3 regions of the Halomonas mongoliensis genome follow, and region 3 is predicted to be linked to each of the others. Evidence: predicted binding sites of a transcription regulator. Region 3 holds the regulator's gene; each other region holds the start of a gene.
What was found. Region 3 encodes FNR, which switches genes on or off when oxygen is low (the NO sensors DNR and NnrR bind a similar motif). Its sites were predicted from a motif close to TTGATNTANATCAA; they were not measured.
Positions count from the first base shown of each region.

Region 1 (9,403 bases), 730 kb from region 3:
GCATGGAGATCAGCCCGCTGCAGACCGCCTCGATCACCTTCACGGCCGACAAGCCCGGGGTGTTCTGGTACTACTGCAACTGGTTCTGCCACGCGCTGCACATGGAGATGGTCGGCCGCCTGCTGGTCGAGCCGGCCTGATATTGCGGTAATAGTCCATCGGCAGATCCTGCCGAGCCGGCGCGCCACGCCGGCTCGGCAGCCACCTTCGAGACACGCAGAGAACACCATGCCTTCGAGATGGTTACTCCCCTTTCTTCTCCTGCTGCTGCCCGGCCTGGCCCTGGCCGCCGAATGGCGTGCCGTACCCGGCGAGACTCCGCTGCAGCAGGTGCTTGCGGCCGCCGCGCCCGGTGATACGGTGCGGGTGGCCGAAGGCGTTCACCTCGGCAATTTCGTGATCGAGGTGCCCCTTACCCTGGTTGGCGAGCCCGGTGCCATCCTGGATGGCCAGCGTCGCGGCAGCGTGCTGACCGTAGCCGCTCCCGATGTCACGGTGCGCGACCTGCACCTGCGCGAGGACGGTGCCAATCTTACCGACATCGACAGCGGCATCTTCGTGGCCACGCAGGCCGAGGGGGCGCTGATCGAGAACAACCGCATCGAGGCCCGGGGCTTCGGCATCTGGCTCGACGGGACCCCCAACGCCAGGGTGATCGACAACCGCATCAGCGGCGACACCTCGCTGCGCTCCCAGGACCGCGGCAATGGCCTGCAGCTCTTCAACGTCACCGGCGCCGAGATCCGCGGCAACGAGGTCTGGGAGGCCCGGGACGGCATCTACATCGACGTCAGCAACCACAACCGGCTGATCGGCAACCTGCTGCGGGACCAGCGTTACGGGGTGCACTACATGTTCTCCCAGAACAACGTGGTGCGCGACAACGTGACCCGCAACAACCGGCTGGGCTATGCGCTGATGCAGTCCCGTTATCTGGAGGTGGTGGGCAATCGCTCCGAACGCGACCAGAACTACGGCTTCCTGATGAACTTCATCGTGCACTCGGTAATCGCCGAGAACGTCTCCATCGAGGCCCAGCGCGGCGGCATGGCGGCGGCTCCCGACGGCCACGCCATCAGCGGCACCGAGGGCAAGGCGCTGTTCGTCTACAACTCGCTGTTCAACGAGATCCGCGACAACCTCTTCGCCCGCACCGAGATCGGCATCCACATGACCGCCGGCTCCGAGGACAACGAGTTCCACGGCAACGCCTTCGTGGGCAACGAGACCCAGGTCAAGTACGTGGCCCTGCGCGAGCAGGAGTGGTCCTTCGAGGGCCGCGGCAACTACTGGAGCGACTACCTGGGCTGGGACCTCAGCGGTGACGGCCTCGGCGACATCCCCTACGAGCCCAACGACTCGGTGGACCGCCTGATCTGGACCTACCCCATGGCCAAGATCCTGATGAACAGCCCGGCGGTCCAGGTGCTGCGCTGGGTGCAGCGCGAGTTCCCGATCCTGCGCCCGCCGGGCGTACGCGACAGCCATCCGCTGATGGCCCTTCCCGACTGGATGGCGGAGATAGTGCAATGACTCAACCCGTGATCGAGATGCGCGCGGTCGGCAAGCGCTTCGGCAAGCTGACCGCCCTCGACGAGGTAAGCCTGACCCTCAAGGAGGGCGAGGTGCTGGGCCTGATGGGCCACAACGGCGCCGGCAAGTCCACCTCCATGAAGCTGATCCTGGGCCTGATTCGCCCGACCAGCGGCGAGCTCAGGGTGTTCGGCCACGACCCCGGCGGTGCCGCGGCCAACGACCTGCGCCTGCGCCTGGGCTACCTGCCCGAGAACGTGCAGTTCTACGAGCAGCTCTCGGGTTACGAGGTGCTCGACTACTTCGCCCGCCTCAAGCGCATCGGTACCGGGGTGGTGACGCCCCTGCTGGAGCGGGTGGGGCTGGGCCACGCCATGCACCGCCGGGTGAAGACCTACTCCAAGGGCATGCGCCAGCGCCTCGGCCTCGCCCAGGCGCTGATCGGCGAGCCGCGGCTGATGCTGCTCGACGAGCCCACCGTGGGCCTGGACCCCATGGCCACCCGCGACTTCTACGGCATGGTCGATGAGCTGCGCAGCCGCGGGGTGAGCGTGATCCTCTGCTCCCACGTGCTACCCGGGGTGGAGCGCCATATCGACCGGGCGGCGATCCTCGGCCAGGGGCGCATGCTCGCCTCCGGCAGCATCGACGAGCTGCGCGAGGTCGCCGACCTGCCGCTGGTGATGCGCCTGCGCACGACCCGGGCCCCCGAGAGCCTGGCCGACTCGTTGCGACCCCACGGGGTGGTGGCCCGCCCCACCGGGGAGGGCCGCCTCGAGCTGGCGGTGCCGGTGCGCGCCAAGATGGCGGTGCTGCGCCGCCTGATGGCCGACCCGAAGGTCGCCGACCTGGACCTGGAGCCGCCCACCCTGGAGTCGCTCTACGCCCATTTCGACGCCACCATTCGCGACCGTGCGGAGCCCGCGTCGGCCCCGGCGGCCACCCTCGATGCCCAGCAGGGAGTGAGCGCATGAGAAACCTGATGATCGTGGCCGGCAAGGAGTTCCGCGACGGCCTGCGCAACCGCTGGGTGCTGGCCATCACCCTGGTGTTCGGCCTGCTGGCCATCGGCCTGGCCTATTTCGGCGCCGCGGCCTCGGGTCAGGTGGGTTTCACCCGGGTCTCGACCACCATCGTCAGCCTGTCGAGCCTGGCGGTGTTCCTGATACCGCTGATCGCCCTGATGCTGGCCTACGACAGCATCGTCGGCGAGGACGAGCAGGGGACCCTGCTGCTGCTGCTCACCTACCCGATGAGTCGAGTCGAGATCCTCGCCGGCAAGTTCCTGGGCCATGCGGCCATCCTCGGCGTCTCCACCCTGGTGGGCTTCGGCGTGGCCGGTGCCGTCATCGCCGTCCTGGGCAGCGTGGAGCAGCTGGGCGAGCTGGTGGCGGCCCTGGCGCTCTTCATCCTCTCGGCGATGCTGCTGGGCTGGGCCTTTATCGGCTTTGCCTACCTGATCAGCGTCAACGTGGCGGAGAAGTCCAAGGCGGCGGGCATCGCCCTGGTGGTGTGGTTCCTCTTCGTCATCGTCTTCGACCTGGTGCTGCTGGGCGTGCTGGTGGGCACCGGCGGCCAGGTCAGCGAGGGGCTCTTCCACTATCTGCTGCTGCTCAATCCCACCGATATCTTCCGCATCGTCAACCTCACCTTCTTCGAGGCGGCGCGGACCCAGGCGGGCCTGGCCTCCATCGGTGCCGATGCGGCCTTCCACCCGGCGCTCTTGATCGGTGCCCTGCTGGCCTGGGTGGCGGTGCCCCTGGGGCTGGCGCTGTGGATCTTCCGTCGTCGCGAAATCTGAACAGGACACAGGCACATGCTGACACGCAGGAAGTTCATCATCGTGGTGGGGGGCGTCACCCTGGCGGGGCTGGCCGGCTGCGGCGGCGAGGAGGAGGTGGCCGCGGCCTGCGAGCCGCGCCCCTTCCGGGACGACGACGAGTGTGCGGTTTGCGGGATGTTCATCAGCCACTACCCTGGCCCCAAGGCCCAGGCCTGCCTGCGCAACGGGCGGCTGCTGACCTTCTGCTCCACCTCGGACATGTTCGTCTGGCTGCTGCAGCCCGACTCGGTGCCCCTGCTGCGCAAGGCCTATGTCCACGACATGGGCATCACCGACTGGGATCACCCCTCGGACGACGCCTTTATCGACGCCGAGGTGGCGGTCTATGTGACGGAGCATCCGGTGATGGGGGCCATGGGGCCGACCCTGGCCTCCTTCGGCCGCGAGGAGGATGCTAGGGCCTTCATGGCCGAGCATGAGGGGCGGCTGCTGCGCTTTGATGAGATCGACGTCCAGGTGCTCAACGACTTGGCCCGGGCGCATATCGAGCGGATGATGTAGATAGCGCCGGGCGGCTGCCCGGCCCTGAAACGCAGCGCCCCCGGCAGTCAGGCTGCCGGGGGCACTTGCGTCTGGGGCGAGCCGTGCGGGTTAGAGCACCGGCTCCAGCATGAAGTCCACCGCCGCCTTCACCTCCTCGTCGCTGAGGTTGGTAAAGCCGCCGCGGGGTGGCATGGCGCCGATACCGTTGATTGAGTTGGCGTAGAGTTCGTCCATGCCTTTCTCGAGGCGCTCCGCCCAGTGCCCCTCGTTGCCCTTGATGGGCGCGCCGGCGGCTCCGGTCATGTGGCAGGCCATGCAGGCCTGGTTGTAGATCGCCTCGCCATCGGGCTCGGCCTGGGCGGCGGCGGACAGGGTCAGGGCGGCGACGCCGGTCAGGGCCAGGGATGCCAGTCGCTTCATAACAGATCTCCAGAATGCATCTTTCTATATTCAAGAAATCGGAGGTCAGCCTTGCCTCCGACGGTCAGATGTCAGCGATGATGACGCAAGCTTCACATTGTCGCCATGACTTATGTCATGGCGGTGCCCGGGCGCTGCCTCAGAGTGCCAGGGGCGGCTCGAGGGGGTCGTTGCTGTCCCTGTCCTTCTTAAGGGGCTCGATGCTGAGCAGCTGGGCCAGCTGCGGCTGCTGGGGGCCCAGCATATCGGCCAGGGTGTACTTGTCGAGTACGGCGATAAAGGCCCGCAGCGCCTCGGCAAGAATCGGCTTGAGCTGGCAGGCCGGCGTGATCCGGCACTCGTTGCTGTCACCGAAGCACTCCACCAGTTCCAGGTCGTTCTCGGTATCGCGTACCAGCCGCCCGAGGCGGATCTCCTCAGGGGCCTTCTTGAGCAGCAGGCCGCCATTCTTGCCGCGAATGGCGGTGATATAGCCCTTGTGGCTGAGCTCCTGGACCACCTTCATCAGATGGTTGCGGGAGATCTCGAAGCGTTCCGCGATCTCGTTGATGGTGGAGCGCTCCTCCCCCTTGACCGCGAGAAAGATGAGAACGCGCAGGGAGTAGTCGGTAAAGCGGGTCAGGTGCATGGGCGTTGCGGCGACCTCGATACTTGATGTTAATCAAAGCTTATGATGCAAATCACTATCATCATAACATCCGGCCCCTGTCGTGGGATAAGGTTCCACGTCCTGCGACATCGGGTCGCGTCAGCAGGAAGGTCGCCACGCCGCAGAACAGCAGGGCCGTGAGCGCCAGCACCGGCAGGGGGGCCCCGCCGAGCCACAGCACCAGCCAGCTGGCCGCGAGCAGCAGCAGGGCCAGCCGCTTGGCGCTTCGCGGTACGGCCCGCTGCTCCCGCCAGGCGTTCAGCGTCGGGCCCAGCCGGGGGTGTTCATGCAGCCAGCGAGCCAGCCGCGGCGAGCCCTTGGGGGCCGCCCAGGCGGCGACCAGCAGGAAAGGCGTCGTGGGCAGCAGCGGCACCACCAGTCCCGCCGTGCCCAGGCCCACACAGCCATAGGCCAGGCTGCTCCAGGCGAGGCGTGAAACCAGGCGCGTCATGGGAACCTCCGGGTGGCGGTGGCGCACATTAAGAAGTATTTTACATGAATGTTAAGGAGTGGTGCAAAGACTATCATGCTCAACCCTTCGCAGGCGGCGACGGTGCCGGCCTGGCATCTGTTCTTCCCGCTGGCGGCCCTGCACGGGGCCCTGCTGGTGCCGCTCTCCCTGCTGTCACTCTATCACCCAGCAGGCGTGGCGCTGCTGGCCTCCCCTGCGGCACACGGTCGCGAGCTGCTCTTCGGCTTCGCCCTGGCGGTGATCGCCGGCTACCTGCTGGGACCGCTCAACCAGCGCTGGCTCTGGCTGCTGGGCGGCCTCTGGCTGACGGCACGCCTGGGCGGACTGCTGTGGCCCGTCGCCCTGCCGGTGATCCTGGCCGATGGGGCCTTCGTGCTGCTGCTCGGCTGGCGCCTGGTGCCGCGCTTTATCGCTGCCAAGCGCTGGCGCAACCGGGTGCTGTCGCCGCTGCTGGGGCTGCTCTGCCTGCTGGCCCTGGTCACCCTGGTCTGGCGCTACCTGGGGCGCATGCCCACCACGGCCCTGGTGATGCACCAGGGGGTGCTGTGGCTGGTGCTGCTGATGACCTTCATGGGCGGGCGGGTCCTGGCGCCGGCGGTGAATGGCTACCTGATGGCGAGCCGCCGCCAGGCCGGTGCCGGCGTCCAGCCCTCCATCGAGGCGGCGCTGATCGTGCTGCTGGGAACGACGCCGCTGCTGATGCTGTGGCCGCCCCTGCGGCCGCTGGCGGCGAGCCTGGTGCTGGCGGCCGGGCTGCTGGTGCTGCTGCGGCTATGGCGCTGGCGGCCCTGGGCCTGCCGGCAGCGCCCCGACCTGCTGGGGCTGATGCTGGGCTATGCCTGGCTGGGAGTGGGTCTGCTGCTGCTGGCCCGAGCCTGGTGGCAGCAGCCCCACGCCAGTGCCACCCTGCACGCCTTTACCATCGGCGCGCTGGGCGCCCTGGCCTCCGGCATCATGCTGCGCCAGGCGATCCTGCGCGCCAAGGGGCGCCCCGAGGCGGAGCCGCTGCTGCTGCCCCTGGCGCTGCTCTTCTCCCTGGCTGCGGTGCTGCGCCTGCTGGCGCTGGACGCCGGGGAGGGGTGGCTGCCGCTGCTGTGGGGCTCGGCACTTGCCTGGAGCCTGGCCTGGCTGCTGGCCGCCTGGCGGCTGCTTCACTGGCGTCGCCGCACGGTGCGCCGCAGGCTTGATCCAGGTCAGCTACCTCGAGAAGGGTACCGACGCACGGACCCCTGAATGGCATACTCTGCCCATACGGCGGCGCCGGCAGCGCCGCCCTCCGGTTCAAGAGGCTGTTTCACGATGCAAGACACCCTGCTGTTCGATCGCCCCCTGGTGGAGAAGTATGACCGCCCCGGGCCGCGCTACACCTCCTACCCTACGGCGCCCCAGTTCCATGCGGCCTTCGCCGAGGATGACTACCGCGCTGCCGCCGAGCGCAGCAACCGGGCCGAGACGCCCAAGCCGCTGTCGGTCTATGTGCATATCCCCTTCTGCAAGAGCCTCTGCTACTACTGCGCCTGCAACAAGATCATCACCCACAACACCGAGCGTGCCGCCGAGTACCTCGAATGGCTCAAGCAGGAGATCCGCGTGCAGGGCGCGCTCTTCGACGAGTCCCGGCGCATGACCCAGCTCCACTTGGGTGGCGGCACTCCCACCTACCTGAGCAACGCCCAGCTCGCCGAGCTGATGGCGGCGCTGGACGAGGCCTTCCACTTCGCGCCGCCCGCCGAGCGCGAGTTCTCCCTGGAGGTGGACCCGCGCACCGTGACTCCCGAGCAGATCCACGAGCTCCATGACCTGGGCTTCAACCGCCTGAGCTTCGGGGTGCAGGACTTCGATCTCGACGTGCAGAAGGCCGTCAACCGCGTGCAGAGCGAGGAGGATGTCGTCTCACTGGTGCATGCCGCCCGGGAGGCCGGCTTCGAATCGGTGAGCGTCGACCTGATCTACGGCCTGCCGCTGCAGACGGTGGCCAGCTTCGATACCACCCTCGACAAGATCATCGCCCTGCGCCCGGACCGCATCGCCACCTACAGCTATGCCCACCTGCCGGAGCTGTTCAAGGCCCAGCGCCTGATCCGCCCCGAGGACATGCCGCCGCCGGAGCGCAAGCTCGAGCTGCTCGAGCTCACCATCCGCCGCCTGACCGCCGCCGGCTACGTCTATATCGGCATGGACCACTTCGCCCTGCCCGACGACGAGCTGACCCTGGCCCGGGAGAACGGTACCCTGCAGCGCAACTTCCAGGGCTACTCCACCCACGCCGACTGCGACATGATCGGCCTCGGCATCACCTCCATCGGCAAGGTGGGCGATACCTACAGCCAGAACGTCAAGGAGACCGCCCAGTACCAGCACCGCCTGGGCGAGGGGCAGCTGGCGGTGTTCCGCGGCTACCGCCTCAGCGACGACGACCGGCTGCGCCGGGACGTGATCAACGCCCTGATGTGCCACAACCGCATCGACTTCGCCGCCATCGAGCGCGAGCACGGCATCGTCTTCCGCGACTACTTCGCCGACGCCCTGGCGCAGCTGCAGGAGATGGCCGACGACGGCCTGCTGGCGATCCGCGAGGGCGAGATCGAGGTGCTGCCCGCCGGTCGTCTGATGATGCGCAACGCCGCCATGGCCTTCGATGCCTATCTGGCGAAGAGCCAGGGGCGCTATTCGCGCACCGTCTGATGCCCCCTGGCCGATGACAATGACGCCGCCCCGTCCATGACGCGGGCGGCGTACTCGTCTCCCAGGCCCGCCGTTCCGGTGGTTTCCGCTGTCAAATGAAAAAGGGTCATGATGCTGCCGTGGCTGCACCAGATATGGGGCTTGCCGGCAGGTTATGGTCTATATATGGTAGGCGGCCGTCGGGTCGGCGGGTCTGCGCCGCCATTGATGCATATCAGTGCAGGCCCGGGGATTTCGGCCCAGGATAAGCGGTTCGGCGGCCCTGTCCGCGCTGTAGTCATCAGGAGAGCTGTATCATGTCCCTGCCGTTACCGACCCTGCCGCGTCTTCCCGCTCCCGACCGCCTGATCCGCGCCGTGGATCCCCGCGTGCCGATCGCCGTCAAGCGCCGGCTGGTGGAGCCCGTGCTCAACCGCACCTTCGCCGAGCCCCTGGCCGAGGGGGAGTTCGATGCCCTGGAGGGGCGTCGCATCACCCTGGCCATCGAGGACCTCGGCCTGGCGTTGACCCTGACCCTCGAAGGCGAGCGCCTGAGGGTGTGCGCCGAGCCCGGCGAGGCCACCATTCGCGGCGGCTGGCGAGAGTTTCTTTGCCTGGCCACCCGGCGCGAGGATCCCGACGCCCTGTTCTTCCAGCGTCGCCTGCTGATCGAGGGCGATACCGAGCTGGGCCTGATGGTCAAGAACCTCCTCGATGGTCGTGAGGAGGGGCTGGCCCAGGGGCCCTTCGGCGAGCTGCTGGTGCGCCTCGAGCGCCTGGTGCGGCGCTGACCTAACCTTCTTATCACCGAATTCTCCGGAGCCATCCGCATGAGTACTTCCACCAAGGCCGTGAAGTCATCCAGCGAGGTCCCCCTGCAGGGCCCGTCACGTGACATCTGGGACGCCAAGTACCGCCTCAAGGACCGCCACGGCAAGCCCGTGGACAAGGACGTGGCGGCGACCTGGGAGCGGGTGGCGCGGGCCCTGGCCGCGGTGGAGGGCAAGCAGGCCGACGAGTGGCTGCCCAAGTTCCGCTGGGCGCTGGAGAACGGCGCCATCCCCGCCGGGCGGATCATGTCCAACGCCGGCGCCGAGGCCTACAAGCCGGCGGTGAGCCTGATCAACTGCACGGTGTCGCGCACCATCCGCGACTCCATGCACGATATCCTCGACTCCGTGGTGGACGCTGGCATGACCCTCAAGGCGGGCTGCGGCATCGGCTACGACTTCTCGACCCTGCGCCACAAGGGCGCCTTCGTGTTCGGCGCCGGGGCCGGCACCAACGGCCCCCTGGCGTTCATGGATATCTACGACAAGATGTGCTTCACGGTGGCCTC
Region 1 is NZ_CP199288.1:1,837,096-1,846,498, forward strand. Features, by position in the region: gene nosZ (TAT-dependent nitrous-oxide reductase) at 1-140, shown strand, start outside; gene ACRYRV_RS08650 (nitrous oxide reductase family maturation protein NosD) at 229-1,533, shown strand; gene ACRYRV_RS08655 (ABC transporter ATP-binding protein) at 1,530-2,507, shown strand; gene ACRYRV_RS08660 (ABC transporter permease subunit) at 2,504-3,334, shown strand; gene ACRYRV_RS08665 (nitrous oxide reductase accessory protein NosL) at 3,350-3,877, shown strand; gene ACRYRV_RS08670 (c-type cytochrome) at 3,968-4,279, opposite strand; gene ACRYRV_RS08675 (Rrf2 family transcriptional regulator) at 4,419-4,907, opposite strand; gene ACRYRV_RS08680 (YbaN family protein) at 4,969-5,379, opposite strand; gene ACRYRV_RS08685 (NnrS family protein) at 5,455-6,633, shown strand; gene hemN (oxygen-independent coproporphyrinogen III oxidase) at 6,700-8,085, shown strand; gene ubiT (ubiquinone anaerobic biosynthesis accessory factor UbiT) at 8,382-8,855, shown strand; gene ACRYRV_RS08700 (adenosylcobalamin-dependent ribonucleoside-diphosphate reductase) at 8,895-9,403, shown strand, end outside.
Region 1: the regulator FNR is predicted to act here: its motif matches at 8,290-8,303, upstream of ubiT (ubiquinone anaerobic biosynthesis accessory factor UbiT).

Region 2 (9,403 bases), 1.3 Mb from region 3:
GGCTGCTGGTGATGCACATGTCGCCCATGCGGGTGGGCTTCTACGCGGTGGTGACCATGCTCGCCGTGGCGGCGCTGCGCTACGCCATCTGGTTCCTGTTCGTCGCCCCGCGCCAGGGCGAGAAGGTGACCCTGGCCCGGGTAGGGGCCGTGGTCTGGGCCGGCTGGGTGAAGCTGGTGCAGGGCCTCGAGCTCGGCGCCCGCAACGCCGTGGCGGTCTCCATGGCCTGTGCGGTGGCGGGCATCATCGTCGGCATCGTCGGCCTCACCGGCCTGGGGCTGAAGTTCTCCGCCATGATGCTGGCCTTCTCCGGCGGCAATATCGTGCTGGCGCTGCTGCTGGTGCTGCTGGCCAGCCTGGTGCTGGGCATGGGGCTACCGGTCACCGCCAGCTATATCGTGCTGATCGTGCTGGTGGGCCCGGCGCTTACCGCCGAGTTCGGCATCCCGCTGCTGATCGCCCACCTGGTGGTGTTCTGGTACTCCCAGGACTCCAACGTCACGCCGCCCATCGCCCTGGCGGGCTTCGCCGGGGCGGCCATCGCCGGCTCCAGGCCCATGGAGACCGGCTTCCAGGCCTGGAAGTTCGCCAAGGGGCTCTACCTGATCCCGCTGTTCATGGTCTTCAATCCGGAGATCATCGTGGGCGGCCCCTGGGCGGTGGTGGCCTGGAACGGCCTGATCGCGATCCTCGCCCTGGGGGCCTTCGCCGCGGCGCTGGAGGGGTATCTGTTCACGCGGATGTCCTGGCTCCCGCGGCTGGCCATCGCCGGCGCCATCGTGGCGGTGTTCTGGCCGAACTTCCTGGTAGAGGCCGCCGGGGTGGCGGTGATGCTCCTGGCCATCGGTGCCAACTGGCTGGCCAGCCGGCGGGAGGGGGCGCTGTCCAGCCGGTCAAGGTGACGGGGGAGGGCCGCACGGCTAGAATGTGCGGCTTTCCTTCCCGCACTCTCTATCCTGAACAGGCAGTCGCCGAGGAGCATCGATGCAGTCCGAACAGTCGCCGAAGGTTGGCGTGATCATGGGGTCGAAGTCTGACTGGCCGGTGATGGAGCACGCCGTGGCGATGCTCGAGCGCCTGGGCGTGCCCTTCGAGACCCGCGTGGTCTCCGCCCACCGCACGCCGGACCTGCTCTTCGACTACGCCAAATCCGCCGCCGAGCGGGGCCTTCAGGTAATCGTGGCCGGCGCCGGCGGCGCGGCCCATCTGCCGGGCATGGTGGCCTCCCAGACTGCCCTGCCGGTGCTCGGGGTGCCGGTGGAGTCCAAGGCGCTCAAGGGCCTGGATTCGCTGCTCTCCATCGTGCAGATGCCTGGCGGCATCGCCGTGGGCACCCTGGCCATCGGCAAGGCCGGCGCCACCAATGCCGGGCTGCTGGCCGCCCAGATCGTCGGCCTGCAGGATGAGGCCGTACGTGCCGCGGTGGAGGCGTTTCGCGCCGAGCAGACACAGACGGTGCTCGATAACCCCGATCCCCGTCCCCAGGCCTGAGCCGGAGAGACGAATGAAGGAGGCAACCATGAATATCGGCGTCCTGGGTGCCGGCCAGCTCGGCCGCATGCTGGCCCTGGCCGGCTACCCCCTGGCCAACCGCTTCACCTTCCTGGATACCACCGGTCACCCCAGCGCCGGGATCGGTGAGGTCCTGATCCATACCGACCAGCACCATCTGCTCGACGATTTCCTGGCGAAGGTGGATCTCGTCACCTACGAGTTCGAGCACCTGCCGGTCTCCCTGGTCCAGGCCATCGAGGAGGTGAAGCCGGTCTATCCCTCCAGCGAGGCGATTCGCGTCTGTCAGAACCGCGCCGAGGAGAAGGCGCTGTTCGACCGCCTGGGCATCCCCACCCCGGCCTACCGCCTGGTGGAGCACGCCGACGAGCTCGAGGCCGCGGCCCGGGAGCTGGGCTGTCCGGTGGTGGCCAAGTCGGTCACCGAGGGCTATGACGGCAAGGGGCAGGCGGTGATTCGCGACCCCGCGGAGGCGGCCCAGGCCTGGCGCTCGATCAACCATCCGAAGCTGATCGTGGAGTCCTTCGTGGAGTTCGTGCGGGAGGTGTCGATCATCGCCGTGCGCGGCCGCGACGGCGAGGTGGTCTTCTACCCCATGGCCGAGAACCAGCACGTGGACGGCATCCTGCGCTACTCCGTGGCGCCCCTGCCGGACCTGGACGACAGCGTGCAGCAGACCGCCGACGGCTATATCCGCGCGCTGCTCGACGAGCTCGACTACGTGGGGGTGCTGACCCTGGAGCTCTTTCAGTGCGCCGACGGCAGCCTCCTGGCCAACGAGATGGCGCCCCGGGTGCACAACTCCGGCCACTGGACCATGGACGGCGCGGTGACCAGCCAGTTCGAGAACCACCTGCGGGCCATCCAGGGCCTGCCGCTGGGCGATACCGCGGCGCGGATGCCCACCTGCATGGTCAACGTGATCGGCCGCGAGGGTGACCCGGCGGCGATCCTCGCCCTGCCGGACGCCCACCTGCACCGCTACGACAAGAGCGAGCGCCCCGGGCGCAAGCTGGCCCACGTCAACCTGGTGGCGCCGACCCACGAGGCGCTGATGGAGCGGGTGCGCGCCTGCGCGGCCCTGCTGCCCGAGGCCCCCGAGCCCCGCTTCAGCTTCGAGCAGGCCGACTGAGCGGCTCTCCCCATCGGCAACGCAAGCGGCCCCGCCATCTGGCGGGGCCGCTGCGTTTCGGGGAGCTGACCGTCAGGCGCCGATGATGCCGCCGTCCTCCCGGGTAATGACCAGGGTCGCCGAGCGCGGGATGGCGCTGCCGCCCTCCGGCCAGTGGCTCAAAAGCTCCCCCGCGGCGAAGGCCTCGGCCGAGGTGGTGGCGCCCGGGTGCTGGACGTTGACGAACATGGTGCGCTGGTCCGGGGTGGTCACCACGCCGGTGATCTCCTGGCCCACGGGGCCGGTGAGGAAGCGGCGAATCTCGCCGGTCTCGGGGTTGGCCGCCAGCATCTGGTTGTTGCCGAACACCTCGAAGATACCGGTGTTCATCACCGACTCGCTGATGTCGGTCTGGATCCACACCCGGCGGTCGGCGTCGATCCACAGGCCGTCGGGGCTGGCGAAGATCGCCTCCTGGCCCAGGGGCTCGCCGGCGAGATCGCGACTGTCGTCGCCGTCGCCGGCCAGCACGAAGAGGTCCCAGGCGAAGCGGGTGCCGGCGTGGCTGCCCTCTTCCTGCCAGCGGATGATATGCCCGAAGTGGTTCTCGGCGCGGGGGTTGGCGGCGTGCTCGTCGCCCGCCTCGCGGCGGGTGTTGTTGGTCAGGGTGAAGTAGACCTGGCCGGTGGCCGGGTCCACCGCGCCCCACTCGGGGCGATCCATCCTCGTGGCGCCGGCCTGGTCGGCGGCGGCGCGGGTGTTGACCAGGATATCGGCGAGATCCGCGAAGCCGTTCTCCGGGGTGAGGCCGTTCTCGCCCGGGGCCAGGGCGAGCCACTCGCCGCGGCCATCCTCGTGGAACCTGGCCACGTAGAGGGTGCCCTCGTCGAGCAGGGAGCCGTCGGCAGTGGCGGCGTGGTAGGGGCGGGCGGAGACGAACTTGTAGATGTACTCGAAGCGGGCGTCGTCGCCGGAGTAGGCCACCACCGGCTGGCCCTCCACCGCCGGGGCGAAGATTACCCCCTCGTGGGCGAAGCGGCCCAGGTGGGTGCGCTTGACCGGGGTGGCCGCCGGGTCCATGGGATCGATCTCCACCATCCAGCCGAAGGCGTGGGGCTCGTTGCGGTAGTCCTCGGTGGGAGAGGCGCCGCGGCTGCTGGCGTCGAAGCGCACGTACTGGTCGGCACCGCTCGCCGCCCGGTGCCACTGGTAGCGGCCGGTGTCGCGGGTCTGGATGCCGTAGCGGGCCTGACGGCGATCGATCTCGGCGTCTGCGTTGGCGAAGTAGCCGGCCCAGTTCTCCTCGGCCGCCAGGTAGGTGTTCCAGGGGGTGACGCCGTGGGCGCAGTTGTTGAGGGTGCCGCGGGTCATGGTGCCGTCCGGGCTGTACTTCGTCACCACATGCTCGGTGCCGGCCACCGGGCCGGCCAGGCGCATCGGGGTCAGGCCGGTGATGCGGCGGTTGCGGGCGTCCTCCACCACCTGCCACTGGCCGCTGTCGTCCTCGCGGATGCGCACCACGCTGACGCCGTGGGCGTTGAGCTCCTTGAGCACCTGGTCGTCGTCGCGGCTGCCGTCGGCGTTCTGGGGGAAGCCGTTGCGGTCCAGCGCCAGGCCGGCGGCGGCGGCGTGCAGGAAGCGCGGCTCCACGTACTCGTGGTTCATCACCAGCAGGCCGTCCCGGGAGCTGCCCTCCAGCGGGAAGAAGTGCACGCCGTCGTGGTGGCTGCCCACCTGGTGCCCCTGGGCCTCGCCGCTGGCGTCAAGCGAGAAGGCCGGCATGTCGCCGCTGATCGGGGTGCCCCAGGGCAGGATGGCGCTGACCCGGTAGCCTTCCGGGACCACCACGCTGTCGGCGGCGCTGACCGGAATGGCCTTGAAGCCGAGGCTCGGCGCCGGGGCGCTGGCGCCACCGGCGGCGAAGGCGCTGCCGAAGGGCAGGCTGGTGGCCATGGCGCCGGCCACGGCGGCGGCGAGGCTGCCGCGCAGCATGGCGCGGCGGCTGATGCGTGCCTCGAGGATGTCGCCGAAGTAGCCGTTGGCGGAGGGGTTGCTCATGGGCTCGTCGCCATCGGCGAGAACGGCGTCGACGTGGCCGGGGTACTGATGCTGGGACATGGGGGCTCTCCATGGATGAGGATGGGTATCTCGGTGGGAGAGCTTGCCCCGGCGGTGTTGCATCAGCGTGTACGGATGGAGTCACTTCGGTGACAGGCCGGATTATTGACCCGGATCAAACCTTCGGTGGCACCAGACTTCGAGTCTTGAAGAGAGGTGCTTTTCGGCGACACTGACAGTCAGTCGGTGAAAGGGGAGGGAGCATGCGACGACGGCTGAAAACGGGCGATATGGTCCTGATCGCGGCGCTGCTGCTGCCGCTTGCGGTGGCGCTGCCGCGCCTGGGCGGCCTCGGCGGGCCGCCGGAGCTTTGGCTGACCTGGATCAGCTGGGTCGCCGGCATCCTGGGGCTCGCCATGATGCTGCTGGCCGGGGCGGTGAGCAGCCGGGTGCCGGGTTTCGACCGCCCCTTCGGGGGGCTGGCGCGGCTTTGGCGCCTGCACCACTGGCTGGGCTTTGCCGCCTTTATCCTGGTGATGCTCCACGCCCTGGCGCTGGGGCTCGCTGCGGTGCCGGCCTCCCTGGACGCCGCGGTGGCGACCCTCTTCCCGCCTCTCTCCCATGGGGCCCTCTGGCTCGGCTGGCTGGCCTGGGCGGCCATGGTGGTCTTCCTGGCGCCCACCTTCGGCTTCTTCGGTCAGCCCCACTACCAGCGCTGGAAGCGCCTGCATCTGGTCTCCGCGGCGGCGCTGCTGCTGGGGCTCTGGCACGCCCTGCTGCTGGCCGGCGAGGCCTGGCCCTGGTGGCTGCTCGGCATCGCCGGGCTCGGCGCCATCGCCTGGCGCAAGGGCGTGGCGCCGGCTCGGCGCCACCCCTATCGCGTCGAGGAGGTGGTGCCCCTGGCCCGGGGTGTGGTGGAACTGGTGCTGCGCCCCGAGGGCGGGGGCATCCGCCACGAGGCGGGGCAGTTCGTCTACCTCTCGCCGCTGGACGAGTCCCTTGCCGACGGCCGCGGCGAGGAGCACCCCTACACCATCGCCTCGGCGCCCTCGGATTCGCGCCTGCGCATCGGTATCAAGGACCTGGGCGACGCCAGCCATGCCCTGCAGAGGGTGACGCCCGAGACCCGGGTGCTGATCGAGGGGCCCTACGGGGAGTTCTTCGGGCGGCGCTTTCCCGAACGCGACATGCTCTGGCTGGGCGGGGGCATCGGCATCACCCCCTTCGTGGGCGGCGCCCGCGACCTGGCCGCCGGGGCCGAGGTGGCGGGGCAAGTGCAGCTGATCTATCTCGCCAAGGACGAGTCCCGGGCCTACTACCGGCAGGAGCTGGAAGATATCGCCGGGCGGGTCGAGGGGTTCACCTTCACCCAGCACTACTCCCGCGAGCGGGGACATCTGGACGAGGCCTTCCTGCGCGAGCACTGCCCGGACTTCACCGAGCGGGAGATCTACCTCTGCGGCCCGCCCGCCATGAACGCCCACCTGCAGCGGCTGCTGGTCGAGCAGGGCGTCCCCGCCTCACGCATCCACAGCGAGGTCTTCGACTTCCTATGAACATCAACAAGATCGCCTACTCCGCTTTCATCGCCTTCGTGGCGAGCCTGGCCACCCTGGTCTCGATCCAGGCGCTCTCCAGCAGCGACCGTGACGCGGCCGACGACGACGCCCTGGACCCCATCACCCTCGAGGAGCTCGCCGAGCACGACGGCGCCGAGAGCTGCTGGAAGGCGATTCACGGTCGGGTCTACGACATCACCGACTATGTGCCCGACCATCCCACCGACGAGGAGGTGATCCTTGAGTGGTGCGGTCGGGAGTCCACCGAGGGGTGGGACAACAAGCGCCCCGGCGTACCCCACAGCCCGCGGGCCGAGGGGATGCTCGAGGCGTACCTGATCGGCCGGCTGGTGGATGAGGAGGGCGAGCCGATCGAACCTGGGGCGGCGGCTCAGGCCGAGGAAGGCGAGGCGGCGGCAGGCGAAGCCGACAGCGACACGGTGCGGCTCTCGCCCGCCGAGGACGAGCGCCTGCACCAGGCGCTGCTGGGGCTGCCGCTGGACGGCCGCTATCGGGGCGTGTTCGGCGACGGCGGCGAGATGCAGGTCAACGTGCAGTTCGACCTGCGCGATGGCCGGCTCTCCAACATCAGCTATCGCCATCTGGCCTACCGCGGCGAGGACTATCGCCGGCTGGACGAGGACGACGACCTCTACCCGGTGTGGGCGCAGCACCAGCAGCTCGCCGAGGCCCTCGAGGGCCAGCCGCTGACCGCCATCTTCGCCCTCTACGAGCCGGAGCGGCTGGCCGAGGACATCGACGGCTACAGCGGCGCCACCCTGCGCGGCAACAAGGTCCACTCCGCCTTCCGCGACGCCTTGAACCGCGGCGTCTACAGCTGGCCCTGAGACCGGGTCAGCCGAGCCCGCCGGCGAGCCACAGCCATAGCGCGATCAGCGCGAAGTGGCCCGGGTACCAGGCCAGCCACAGTCGGCGCGGCATCGCCCGGGGCACCGCCGGCGCCAGGCGATGGGCGCCGGCCGCCAGCCACAGGGCCGCCACGCAGGTGGCCACGGTGAAGGACTTGGCCAGGTCGCTGGCGTTCATCTGCCCGGCCACCACCAGCACCGGCAGGGCCAGGGCGGCCGCCGCCAGGCGTTCGGCGAGGGGCTCCCCGGCCCGGTGCAGGTGGTACATGGCGAGCATCAGGAGCGGCACCAGCAGCAGTCCCTCGTGGCCATACTCGACCCAGTGGCCGAGCAGGACCCAGACCGTCAGCGAGGCCAGCCCCCCGAGGGCCAGCCAGCGGCTCTCCAGCTCGCCGCTGCGATAGCGGGCGAGCAGCTCGCGCAGCCCGGCACCCCAGGCCAGCCCCGCCGCCAGGGTGAAGCAGACGTTGAGTAGCAGGGCGTCCGAGGCGCGTGGCATCAGCATGAAGGGGAGCTGGGCGACCAGGCCGATCACCAGGATGCGGCGGGCGTAGCGCAGCGGGTTGCGGGTATTGAAGAGCCCGTGCCAGGCCACCATGGCCGCGAACAGCGGGAAGGCGATGCGGCCCAGCGACGAGCCGGCCCAGTCGAGGTTCCACGCCTCGGGCAGCACGTAGCGGGTCAGGTGGTCGAGGGTCATGGTGGCCAGCGCCAGCCACTGTCCCCAGCCGGTCCAGGCGGAGGAGGGGCGGGCGGTATCGGCCGCGGCGGCGGTACGGGGGAGGGGGTATGAGGTCATCCTGTCCTCTCGGTGTGGGTCCACCTCGAGAGGACAGGTATCTTCCCCGTGAGTTCCGATGCCGCCTCAGCCGCGGCGATGCACGCGTCGCCCCAGGGCCCACACCTCGTCGATGGTCCAGGCGCCGTCGGCCAGCACCAGCAGGTCGGCGTCGAAGCCCTCGGCGAGACGCCCCTTGCGGGCCAGGCCCAGGGCGTCGGCGGCGTGGGTGCTGGCCATGCCCAGGGCGCGCTCCAGGGGCAGGCCGTGTGCCTCCACGCACTCTCCCAGCACCTCGAACAGGCTCCCCAGGCGCCCGGGCTCGAGCCCCGCGAAGCGTCCCTCGGCGTCGAAGCGGGGCAGCGAGGCGTTGGCGTCCGAGGAGAGGGTGATCCGCGAGGGGTCGACTCGGGCGTGCAGGGCGCGGGCCACCGCCTCGGCGGCCGGCACCTCGCCGTCGGCGATCAGCGCCGGCGTGGTGCTGGTGGTGAAGTCGATGCGCCCGCCCTCCCGGGCGAAGCGAACCCCATCCTCGAACAGCTCGCGGGTGCGGTTGATATGGGTGGGCAGGAACTGGGCCAGGGGAATGGCGCTCGTGCGCGCCACCTCCCGCAGGGGCTCCAGGTGGGTGGGGGCATCGCCGGTATGGATGAAGACGATGCCGCCCTTGCCGGCCAGCATGCCGGCGGTGCGCGCCTCGGCGGCGAGCCGGGTCAGCTCCGCGGTGGTGGGCTGGGAGCCGCGGTGGTCGCTGATCGCCACCTCGCCCACGCCGATCACCTCGGGAACGAAGAGGATGTCCTCGCGCACCGAGCCGGTCAGGGTGACCGGCGGCAGCTGGTAGGAGCCGGTGTAGCAGTAGGCGCTCAGCCCGCCGGCGGCCAGCTCGCGAACCTTGCCGAGCAGCCCCGCCGGGGTGCGGGTCACGGCGTCGGTGCCCAGCGCTCCGACCAGGGTGGTGACGCCGGAGGCCAGGGCCTCTTCCAGGCCGAGCTCGGCGGTGCGGCTGCCGAAGCCCCCCTCGCCGCCGCCGCCGGTGACATGGACCAGCGGATCCACCAGGCCGGGAATCACCCGGCGCCCCTCCAGGTCGAGCACCGTCACCGTCGGCCCCGAGGCCAGGGCAGGGGCGTCGGCGGCGGCGATGGCGGCAAGGCGACGGTCCGCGATCAGCAGCTGGCAGAGGCCCCGGGGCGCCGGGGCGTAGAGCCGAGCGTTGGTGAGCAGGGTCAGCATGGTGGGCTCCCGACCGTTCACAGCTTGATGTCGTAGCTGAAGTGGCGCTCCATGATCTCGTCGTAGGTGCCGTCGGCCTTGAGGGCGGCCAGCGCCTCGTTGAAGCGCTCGGCGAGGTCTCGGTCACGCTGGCGGAAGGCCACGCCAACGCCCTGGCCGAAGATATGCTCGGGCTCCTTGATGAAGTCGCTGATTCGCTGGAAGCGCGTGTCCTCGGCGTCCAGATTCATGCTCGACTCCGCTACCGGGGCGTCCAGGAAGGTCAGGTCCAGGCGCCCGG
Region 2 is NZ_CP199288.1:2,429,922-2,439,324, forward strand. Features, by position in the region: gene ACRYRV_RS11445 (TRAP transporter permease) at 1-902, shown strand, start outside; gene purE (5-(carboxyamino)imidazole ribonucleotide mutase) at 985-1,491, shown strand; gene ACRYRV_RS11455 (5-(carboxyamino)imidazole ribonucleotide synthase) at 1,520-2,644, shown strand; gene ACRYRV_RS11460 (PhoX family protein) at 2,717-4,741, opposite strand; gene ACRYRV_RS11465 (ferredoxin reductase family protein) at 4,945-6,237, shown strand; gene ACRYRV_RS11470 (cytochrome b5 domain-containing protein) at 6,234-7,088, shown strand; gene ACRYRV_RS11475 (TraX family protein) at 7,096-7,908, opposite strand; gene iadA (beta-aspartyl-peptidase) at 7,975-9,123, opposite strand; gene ACRYRV_RS11485 (transporter substrate-binding domain-containing protein) at 9,141-9,403, opposite strand, start outside.
Region 2: the regulator FNR is predicted to act here: its motif matches at 4,847-4,860, upstream of ACRYRV_RS11465 (ferredoxin reductase family protein).

Region 3 (9,403 bases):
GGCCTTTCTCTCCCTGGACCAGATGGGCGACCTCTTCGACCGCCTCGACGCCCGTTTCGGGCTCTCGGGGGCCCGGGGACGCGACTTCAGCATCGAGATCGACCCCCGCGAGGCGGATGTCTTCACCCTGCGCCACCTCCAGGCCCTGGGCTTCAACCGCCTGAGCCTCGGCGTCCAGGAGTTCGACCTGCGCGTGCAGCGCGCCGTCAACCGCGTGCAGCCCCGGGTGCTGACGGAGTCCCTGGTGGACGAGGCCGAGCGGCTCGGCTTCCGCTCCCTCAACCTCGACCTGATCGTGGGCCTGCCCCTGCAGACGCCCCGGGGCTTCGGAGATACCCTGGAGCAGGTGATCGCCATGGCCCCGGCGCGCATCACCCTGCACCGCTATGCGCACCTGCCCCAGCGCTATCGCCCCCAGCAGGAGATCCGCGTCGAGGAGCTGCCCGACGCGGCGACGCGCCTGGCGATCCTTGGCGAAGCTCGGGGCCGCCTCCAGGCGGCCGGCTATGTGCATATCGGACTCGGTCACTTTGCCCGCCGCGATGACAGCCTGGCCCTGGCCCTGAGCGAAGGCCGGCTGGCCCGGGACCTGCAGGGCTATACCTCCCACCCGCCAGGCGACCAGCTGGGCCTGGGGGTTGCCGCCATCAGCCGGGTCGGCGCCACCCTGACCCGCAACGCCCGGCAGCTGGAGGAGTACGAGGCCGCCCTGGATGCCAGCCGGCTGCCCGTGGCCGGCGGCCTTCGCCCAGGCCCCGAACAGCGGCTGCGCGCCGCCGCCATGGAGGCGCTGGCCTGCCGCCGGGAGCTGGATCTCACCGCCCTTTCCAGGGAGTATGGCTGCAATGCCGGCGTCCTCCTCGCCGACGATCTGCAGCGTCTGGCCCCCTTCTGCGAGGCGGGGCTCCTCGAGCGCCAGGGCGAGCGGCTGCGCCTGACGCCGGACGGCGCATGGGGGCTGACCCGCCTGCTGGCCGCCTTCGACCCCGGCGCCGACCCGACGCCCTGAGTCGGCCGCCGGGGGCTACCTCCTTGGAGGTGGTTTGCCCCGCCTGCTTTATCCTCCATAATGCCTTCCATGATCACGATCAAGGAGAAGGCGGCCATGCCTGACAGTCTGACCGGACGGCGGCGCTCTGTCCTGCACGAAACTCGCTGCCAGACCTGCAGCCTGAGTTCGCTCTGCCTGCCTCTGGCCCTCGAGGTGCAGGACATGGACCAGTTCGACGCCATCATCCGCCGCCGGGCACCGCTCAAGAAGGGCGAGACCCTGTTCCGTCAGGACAACCCCTTCACCAGCGTCTTTGCGGTGCGCTCCGGCAGCCTCAAGCAGGTGACCACCGAGGGGAGCGGCGAGGACCAGCTCACCAACTTCTACCTGCCCAGCGAGCTGGTTGGGCTCGACGGCATCGACGAGGAGCGCTACCCGGGCACCGCGGTGGCGCTGGAGACCACCACCGTCTGCGAGATCCCCTTCGACCGCCTGGATCAGCTGTCGGAGTCGCTGCCGGAGCTGCGCGGCCAGCTCTACCGCAGCATGAGCAAGGAGCTGCGCGATGACCGCCGCATGATGCGGCTGCTGTCGCGCAAGACCGCCGACCAGCGCCTGGCCAGCTTCTTCACCAGCCTCTCCGACCGCTTCCGGCGGCGCGGCTACTCGCCCTACAGCTTCCGCCTCTCCATGTCCCGGGCCGATATCGGCAACTACCTGGGCCTGGCCGTGGAGACGGTCAGCCGCATCCTGGGCCGCTTCCAGAGCCAGGGCCTGGTGGAGGTCTCGGGCCGCGAGGTGCATATCCTCGACCTCGACTCCCTGATCCAGGTCGCCGAGGAGGAAGGGGCCAAGTAGCCCCGGGCCGCCTGGCCTTAACCCCTCACGCAGAACCCCCCATCGGGCGAGTGCCCGATGGGGGGTTCTGGTTTTCGAGTCATGAGTTCCCGAGCCCTGGCGCCGGCGTCAGGGCTACTCGTTCAGCAGTTCGATGCGGCTGGCCTGCCGCCGCGCCTGCGCCTCCTCGAGCCCGACGAAGTCGAACAGCTCGCGGTCGGCCAGCTGGGACGGTGCCACATTGGTGACCGCCTTGAACATGCTCTCCAGGCGCCCGGGGTGTTTCCTCTCCCACTCGGCCAGCATCTCCTTGACCACCTGGCGCTGCAGGTTGGGCTGGGAGCCGCACAGGTTGCAGGGAATGATCGGGAACTCCATCAGCCGCGCATACTCGGCGATATCCGCCTCACGGCAGTAGGCCAGGGGGCGGATCACGATGTTATTGCCGTCATCGGAGAGCAGCTTGGGCGGCATCGCCTTGAGGCTGCCGCCGAAGAAGAGGTTGAGGAACAGCGTCTCGAGGATATCCTCCCGGTGGTGGCCCAGGGCAATCTTGGTGGCGCCGATCTCCTCGGCGAAACCGTAGAGGGAGCCGCGGCGCAGCCGCGAACAGAGCGCACAGGTGGTCTTGCCCTCCGGGGTCTTCTCCTTGACCACCGAGTAGGTATCGCGCTCCAGGATGTGGTACTCGACGCCGAGCGACTCGAGGTAGTCGGGCAGCACCTGCTCGGGGAAGCCGGGCTGCTTCTGGTCGAGGTTGACCGCCACCAGGGAGAAGTTCACCGGTGCATTGCGCTGCAGGCTGCGCAGGATGGAGAGCATGGCATAGCTGTCCTTGCCGCCGGAGAGGCACACCATGACCCGATCCCCTTCATGGATCATCCCGTAGTCGATGATGGCATTGCCGGCCTGGCGGCGCAGGCGCTTCTGGAGCTTGTTGAACTCCCTTTTGCCCCTGGCATCCAGGGCATCGAGGGTCGGCGAGGGGGCCTCGTGATCGGCGGGCACGGCCTGGGAGGCGGCCTCGTCACGCTCACGAGGGTCAAAGATCACGGCGTCTTGCATGGGTCTTGGCGCTGCCAGTGCGGGCGGAAAATGACGGGCGCCATCCTACCACTCCGGGGGCCGCGAGGCGACGCCGCGCCCCCTGCGCTGGGTCAGGAAAAGAGCCGGGCGGCGCTGGCCTCGCGGTCCAGCCGCAGGAACATCAGCGCCGTGGTCACCGCATCGCCCAGGGCGGTATGGCGCCCCATCACCGGGACGTCCAGCAGCGCCGCCACCTTCTCGAAGCGCGGCGTGCTCTCCACCTCCGGATGGAGACGCCGCAGCCGGCGCAGGTAGCTCTGGGCCACGTCGATGGTGGCGTTGGGCAGCTCGAAGCCGAAACGCGGACGCAGCTCGCGGTTGAGGATCGCCAGGTCATACTCCAGGTGCCAGCCCACCAGGGGGCGATTGCCGACGAAGTCGATAAGCCGCTCCAGGGCCTGATCGACGCTCAGCCCTCCGTCCAGGTCGATGCCACGCAGGCCGTGGATGCGGATCGAGTCGCCACACAGCGACGCCGGCCGCGCCAGGCGCAGGTCCAGGGATTCACTGGTCAGCACCCGATCACCGCGCACCTTGACCGCAGCGATGGAGACCAGCTCGGCGCTGCGGGTATCCAGGCCGGTGGTCTCGGTATCGATCACCACCATCTCGTCCCCGGTATAGGGGTGAAAGAGCCAGGCGTAGTCGCCGTTGGCATGCCGCCGCCGATCGGCGGCGCGCCTCAGTGTCTTGAACATCACGGATTCTCCTTGTTGTGGTTGTCGTTCCGTCGGTCTCATGAATACTCGAGATGAAAGCGATGCGAGAGGCGCTGCTTGAAGTCCTTGACGATATGCAGCGCCTCGCGCAGCAGGTCGCGCTCCAGGGAGGAGAGCTCCTGGACGACCACGCGATCGGGGCTGCGCTCCTCATCGCCACCCTCCAGCCGGGCCAGCTGCTGCTTGAGCCGCAGCTCGGTAAACAGCGACAGCGCCTCGCCGAGATCCTCGGCAAAGCGCGGCTCCAGGCGTCCGTCAGCCGCCAGGGCGTCCAGCCGCTCCAGGGTGGAGGTGGGCCGGATCCGCCGCTCCAGGGCCATGACCCGCACCCCGTGGACGATGGGGAAGATGCCGCCCTTCTTGATGTCGATACCGTGCTGGGGGCGCTTGAGGGAGCCGAAGAGGGTCAGCGGCGTGGAGAAGCGCAGGATGGTGCGGGCGAAATAGGAGAGCAGCAGCTCATCGCCGGCGCAGCGCGCGAAGAGCTCATCGCGGACCCGGTCGAGCAGCGCCGGGTTGCCGGCCACGGCGTGGGAGTCGAGCATGATCGCCAGCTTCATCAGGCTGTCGCCATCGCGCTTCTCGGCCCAGCGGGCGATGCGCGCGTGCCACTGCTTCACCGTGCCCACCCACTCGGGGTTGGAGACCATGATATTGCCGGGACAGGGCGGGTAGCCCAGCTCGATCAGGGTCTCGGTCAGCCGCTGCATCTGCTCGGCGCAGTCGGGCCACTCCAGGCCGTCGGCCAGGATCAGGCCGTTGTCCTGGTCGGTCTTGAGAATCTGTTCGCCGCGCCCCTCGCTGCCCATCACCATCAGGCAGCTGTCCCGGTGGTAGCGCTCGTCGACCAGGAAGCCCCAGGCCTTGTTCATGATCCGCCCGTTGAGGGCGGCCAGCAGGCCCATGGCGAAACGCAGCTTGACCCCCTGGGCCATCAGCGCCTTGACCAGCTCGGGGGTACGGCGACTGGCGGCGGCCAGCGCCTCCAGGCTCTCCGCCTGCTCCACCTGCAGGCTGACCACATAGCTGCGGCTCGAGAAGTAGCTCAGCACATCGGTAAGCTCCACCACGCCGACCGCTGCCTCCTTCTCCACCACCACCACCCGCTCCACCTTGTGCCGGGTCATCACCACCAGGGCCTCGAAGAGGTACTGGGCGCGGGTCACGGTGATCAGCTCGGCGCTGCCGATGCCGTCCAGGGCGCTCTCCCGGTCGCGCCCCTCCACTACCAGGGCGTTGAGCAGGTCGGTCTTGGTCACCATGCCGGGGCCGGCGTCGCCCTCCACCAGCAGGCTGTCAGCGTGGCGCTCATTGATGGTGGCGACCGCCTCGGCGATGGTGGTGCTCGCCTTCACCAGCAGCGGCTCGCGCATGCACTCGTCGACCCGGGCCAGCATGAAGCCCGCCATGGTGACGCCCCCTTCGGCACGCTGCTCGGTGAGCAGGTGTGCCTTGTGGGCCAGGGTCTGGCGAAAGAATTCGGCAAAGGGAGGGAAGTCCTCGCAGAGCTCGAGGAACAGCGCCCGCGGGAGCAGGTAGCAGAGGCTCTCCTGCTCGGCGCGAAAGCGGTAGCGGCTCTTGCCGTTGAGGATGCTGATGGCGCCGAACAGGTCGCCGCGGGTGTAGTGGCCGATACGCGCCCGGGCCGCCGGAAGGGTGGTATCCACCTCCGCCACTTCGCCCTTGTGGATAAGAAACAGGTTCTCGCCGGCCTGCCCCGTCTCGAGGATGATCTCATCGCGATCGAAGTAGGCCAGGTCCACGCCCTGGCGAACCCGCTCGCGACCGGCTTCGTCGAGCAGGGTGAACGGCGGTTGGGACAGATCGACCTCGACCATGGCGCAGACCTCGCAGGCGGCTTGCCCCGGGGCGCCCTGCAGCAGCGGCGTCCGAGGCGGGTAGGCAGCTGGGGCGGGAAAGGGGCACGGCTTCATGGCCGCCATCTGGTTGTTGAGTTGTTGTTGGGTAGCAGCGCCCGTCCGGTAACGAAGGGCATCCTCGTGGCCGGCGGGCTGGAAGCAGCATAGCAACCTCTCCTTTCCCCTTATAAGCTAGACGTTGGTCTTCCTCCGGCCTCCTTAGACCATCGTCAAAGGGCCGCGTTGACGCAGCGCAAGAGGGCCACCTCCCCCCCTATACCATCGTCCTAGCCGCGACCATTCCCTCCCTGTAAACCGGCAAAAACACACCAACAAGCTACTGATAAAAAAGAGTTTTCTACAAATCCTATTTATCGCATTTAGCTCATGATACGAAAGTCTGGGATTCATTTTCGCCACTCATTGCCCACTATCCAACAGGCATCATGCAGGGCAATCGCACGACAACAATTCCCCTGGTGCCGAGCCGAGCCCCGACTCACCGGCACTTCACCGCGAAGCCGGCCGCCGGCCACCAGCGCGGCAAGACAGAAGACGTACGATTGCCCTGGTGACCCGCAAGCAACACCTCTCAAGTTCCCAACCCCACCAATAACAAGTGGAGAACACGACAATGGCTGAAGAGAAAATCGACTCCTCAGGCTACTGGAAGGCGAACGTGCGCCTGATCACGGGGTGCCTGATCGTCTGGGCCTTCGTTTCCTACGGCATGGCGATCCTGTTCCGTCCCCTGCTTTCCGGTATTCCCGTCGGCGGCACCGACCTGGGCTTCTGGTTCGCCCAGCAGGGCTCCATCCTTACCTTTATCGCGCTGATCTTCTTCTACGCCTGGAAGATGAACAAGCTCGATCAGAAATTCGGTCTGGGGGAGTAATCCAGCATGAGCCAATTTGCCATCAACCTGCTGTTCGTAGGGGCCTCCTTCGCCCTCTACATCGGCATCGCGATCTGGGCCCGTGCGGGTTCCACCAAGGACTTCTACGTGGCGGGCGGCGGCGTCCACCCGGTGACCAACGGCATGGCCACCGCCGCCGACTGGATGTCCGCGGCGTCGTTCATCTCCATGGCCGGCCTGCTCGCCTCCGGCGGCTACGCCAACTCCTCGTTCCTGATGGGCTGGACCGGCGGCTACGTGATCCTTGCCATGCTGCTGGCGCCCTACCTGCGCAAGTTCGGCAAGTTCACCGTGCCGGACTTCATCGGTGACCGTTTCTACAGCAAGGCGGCACGCCTGGTGGCCGTCATCTGCCTGATCGTGGCCTCCGTGACCTACGTCATCGGCCAGATGACCGGTGCCGGCGTCGCCTTCTCGCGCTTCCTCGAGGTCTCCAACACCTGGGGCATCTGGATCGCCGCGGCCATCGTCTTCCTCTATGCGGTATTCGGCGGCATGAAGGGCATCACCTACACCCAGGTGGCCCAGTACATCGTACTGATCATCGCCTACACCATTCCGGCGGTCTTCATCGCCTTCCAGCTGACCGGCAACCCCATTCCGATGTTCGGCATGTTCAGCACCCATAGCGAATCCGGCGTGCCGCTGCTGCAGAAGCTCAACGAGGTCGTGGTCGCCCTGGGCTTCCAGGACTACACGGCGGACGTGGACAACAAGCTCAACATGGTGCTGTTCACCCTGTCGCTGATGGTGGGTACCGCGGGTCTGCCCCACGTCATCATCCGCTTCTTCACCGTGCCCAAGGTGGCCGACGCTCGCTGGTCTGCCGGCTGGGCCCTGGTCTTCATCGCCCTGCTCTACCTCACCGCACCGGCCGTGGGCTCCATGGCGCGCCTCAACCTGAGCACCACCATCTACCCGGAAATGGCCGGTCAGGTAGAAGACGTCGAGTCGGCGCTGCAGTCATCCATCCAGCACGGCGAGATCACCACCACCGATGCAGCCGGCTATGCCCTGGCCTCCGAGTGGACCGACCATCCGGACGTTCCGGAGTGGATGGTCACCTGGGCAGAGACCGGCCTGATCAAGTTCCGCGACCTGAACAACGACGGCCGCATCCAGATGTACAATGACAGCGCCGACTTCTCGCACCTGGGCTGGGAAGGCAGCGAGCTGGAGGTCAATAACGACATCATGGTGCTGGCGAATCCCGAGATCGCCAACCTGCCCGCCTGGGTCATCGGCCTGATCGCCGCCGGAGGTATCGCGGCTGCGCTCTCCACCGCCGCGGGCCTGCTGCTGGCCATCTCCTCGGCCATCAGCCACGACCTGATCAAGACCATGATCAACCCCAACATCTCCGAGAAGGGCGAGATGCTGGCGGCACGGATCTCCATGGCGGGCGCCATCCTGCTGGCGACCTACCTGGGCCTCAACCCGCCGGGCTTCGCCGCCCAGACGGTGGCCCTCGCCTTCGGCATCGCCGGCGCCTCCCTGTTCCCGGCGCTGATGATGGGGATCTTCTCCAAGCGGGTGAACAACAAGGGCGCGGTTGCCGGCATGCTGACCGGTCTGATCCTGACCCTGCTCTACATCTTCACCTACCTGGGCTGGTTCTTCATTCCGGGCACCAACATGCTGCCCAACACCCCGGACAACTGGATCCTGGGCATCTCGCCGCTCTCCTTCGGCGCGGTGGGTGCGATCTTCAACTTCGCTGTGGCCTTCACCGTCTCCAGCATGACCGAAGAGCCCCCGCAGGAGATCCAGGACCTGGTGGAGAGCGTCCGCTATCCCAAGGGTGCCGGTGGTGCCGTGGACCACTAACCCCTCAGGGCATTCTGGGCCATAATGGCCCCCTGGCCCGGCTCGCCGGGCCAGTCAACTCTCACCGCTCGGGCTTCCCAAGGGAAGCCCGAGCGCTTTCAGAAAGGACCCTTCATGATTTGGCATCTGATCGCGGCGATCTTCGCCGGCCTCGGCGCCGCCGGCATCGGCCTGCTGCTGCGGCTAGCCAGCGGCAAGCGCCTGCCCACCTGGATCATTCCCGTCTTTGCCGGCCTCGGCATGCTGGGCTACCAGGTTCACTACGAGTACTCCTGGCTCACTCACAAGCAGGCCCAGCTGCCCGCCACCGCCAGCGTCGTCGAGGTGGAGCACGCTTCCATGTTCTGGCGACCCTGGACCTACGCCTTCCCCATGGCCAACGCCTTCAGCGCCGTGGACAGCGACAGCATGCGGGCACGCGAGACCGCCGACGGCGAACGCCTGGTGGAGTACATCCGCTACCGCTTCGAGAAGCAGCATGTGGACCTGGTCACCCACCAGGCCTGGCTGATGAACTGCGAGAGCCGCGAGACCCTGCCGCTGGTGGGCGAAGAGCGCCGGCCGCGCCTCGAGGCCATGCGCGAGCTGGACGCCGAGGACCCCGTCTACCTGGCGGTCTGTCGAGGCTGACGCAGGTCGTCTGCCTTCCCGGGTCACATTGCCCTAGAATGGGCGCCAGACTCGAGGGAGGAAGCCCATGTTTTCAGGCTGGCTGCTGGTTGCCGTATCGCTGCTCTATATTGCCGTGCTGTTCGGCATCGCCTGGCGAGGCGACCGCCGTGCCAGGGAGCACGGCGCCAGCCAGCGCCGTCCCATCATCTACAGCCTGGCGCTGGCCATCTACTGCACCTCCTGGAGCTTCTACGGCGCCGTCGGCCAGGCCGCCACCGGGGGCTGGTCCTTCGCCAGCATCTACGTCGGACCGATCCTGACCTTCCTGCTCTTCTGGCCGGTGCTGGCCAAGATGATCCGCGTCGCCAAGCACCAAAACGTCACCTCCATCGCCGACTTCATCGCCTCCCGCTACGGCAAGACCCAGTCTCTGGCCGCCTTCGCCAGCCTGGTGGCCCTGATCGGCGCCCTGCCCTACATCGCGCTGCAGCTCAAGGCGGTCTCCACCTCCTTCAGCGTGCTGACCGTGGACGGCGACCCGACCCATACCCCGCTA
Region 3 is NZ_CP199288.1:1,106,761-1,116,163, forward strand. Features, by position in the region: gene hemN (oxygen-independent coproporphyrinogen III oxidase) at 1-1,009, shown strand, start outside; gene fnr (fumarate/nitrate reduction transcriptional regulator Fnr) at 1,106-1,849, shown strand; gene ttcA (tRNA 2-thiocytidine(32) synthetase TtcA) at 1,964-2,893, opposite strand; gene ACRYRV_RS05150 (3'-5' exonuclease) at 2,986-3,612, opposite strand; gene ACRYRV_RS05155 (putative nucleotidyltransferase substrate binding domain-containing protein) at 3,651-5,471, opposite strand; gene ACRYRV_RS05160 (DUF4212 domain-containing protein) at 6,127-6,387, shown strand; gene ACRYRV_RS05165 (sodium:solute symporter family protein) at 6,394-8,235, shown strand; gene ACRYRV_RS05170 (hypothetical protein) at 8,350-8,865, shown strand; gene ACRYRV_RS05175 (hybrid sensor histidine kinase/response regulator) at 8,933-9,403, shown strand, end outside.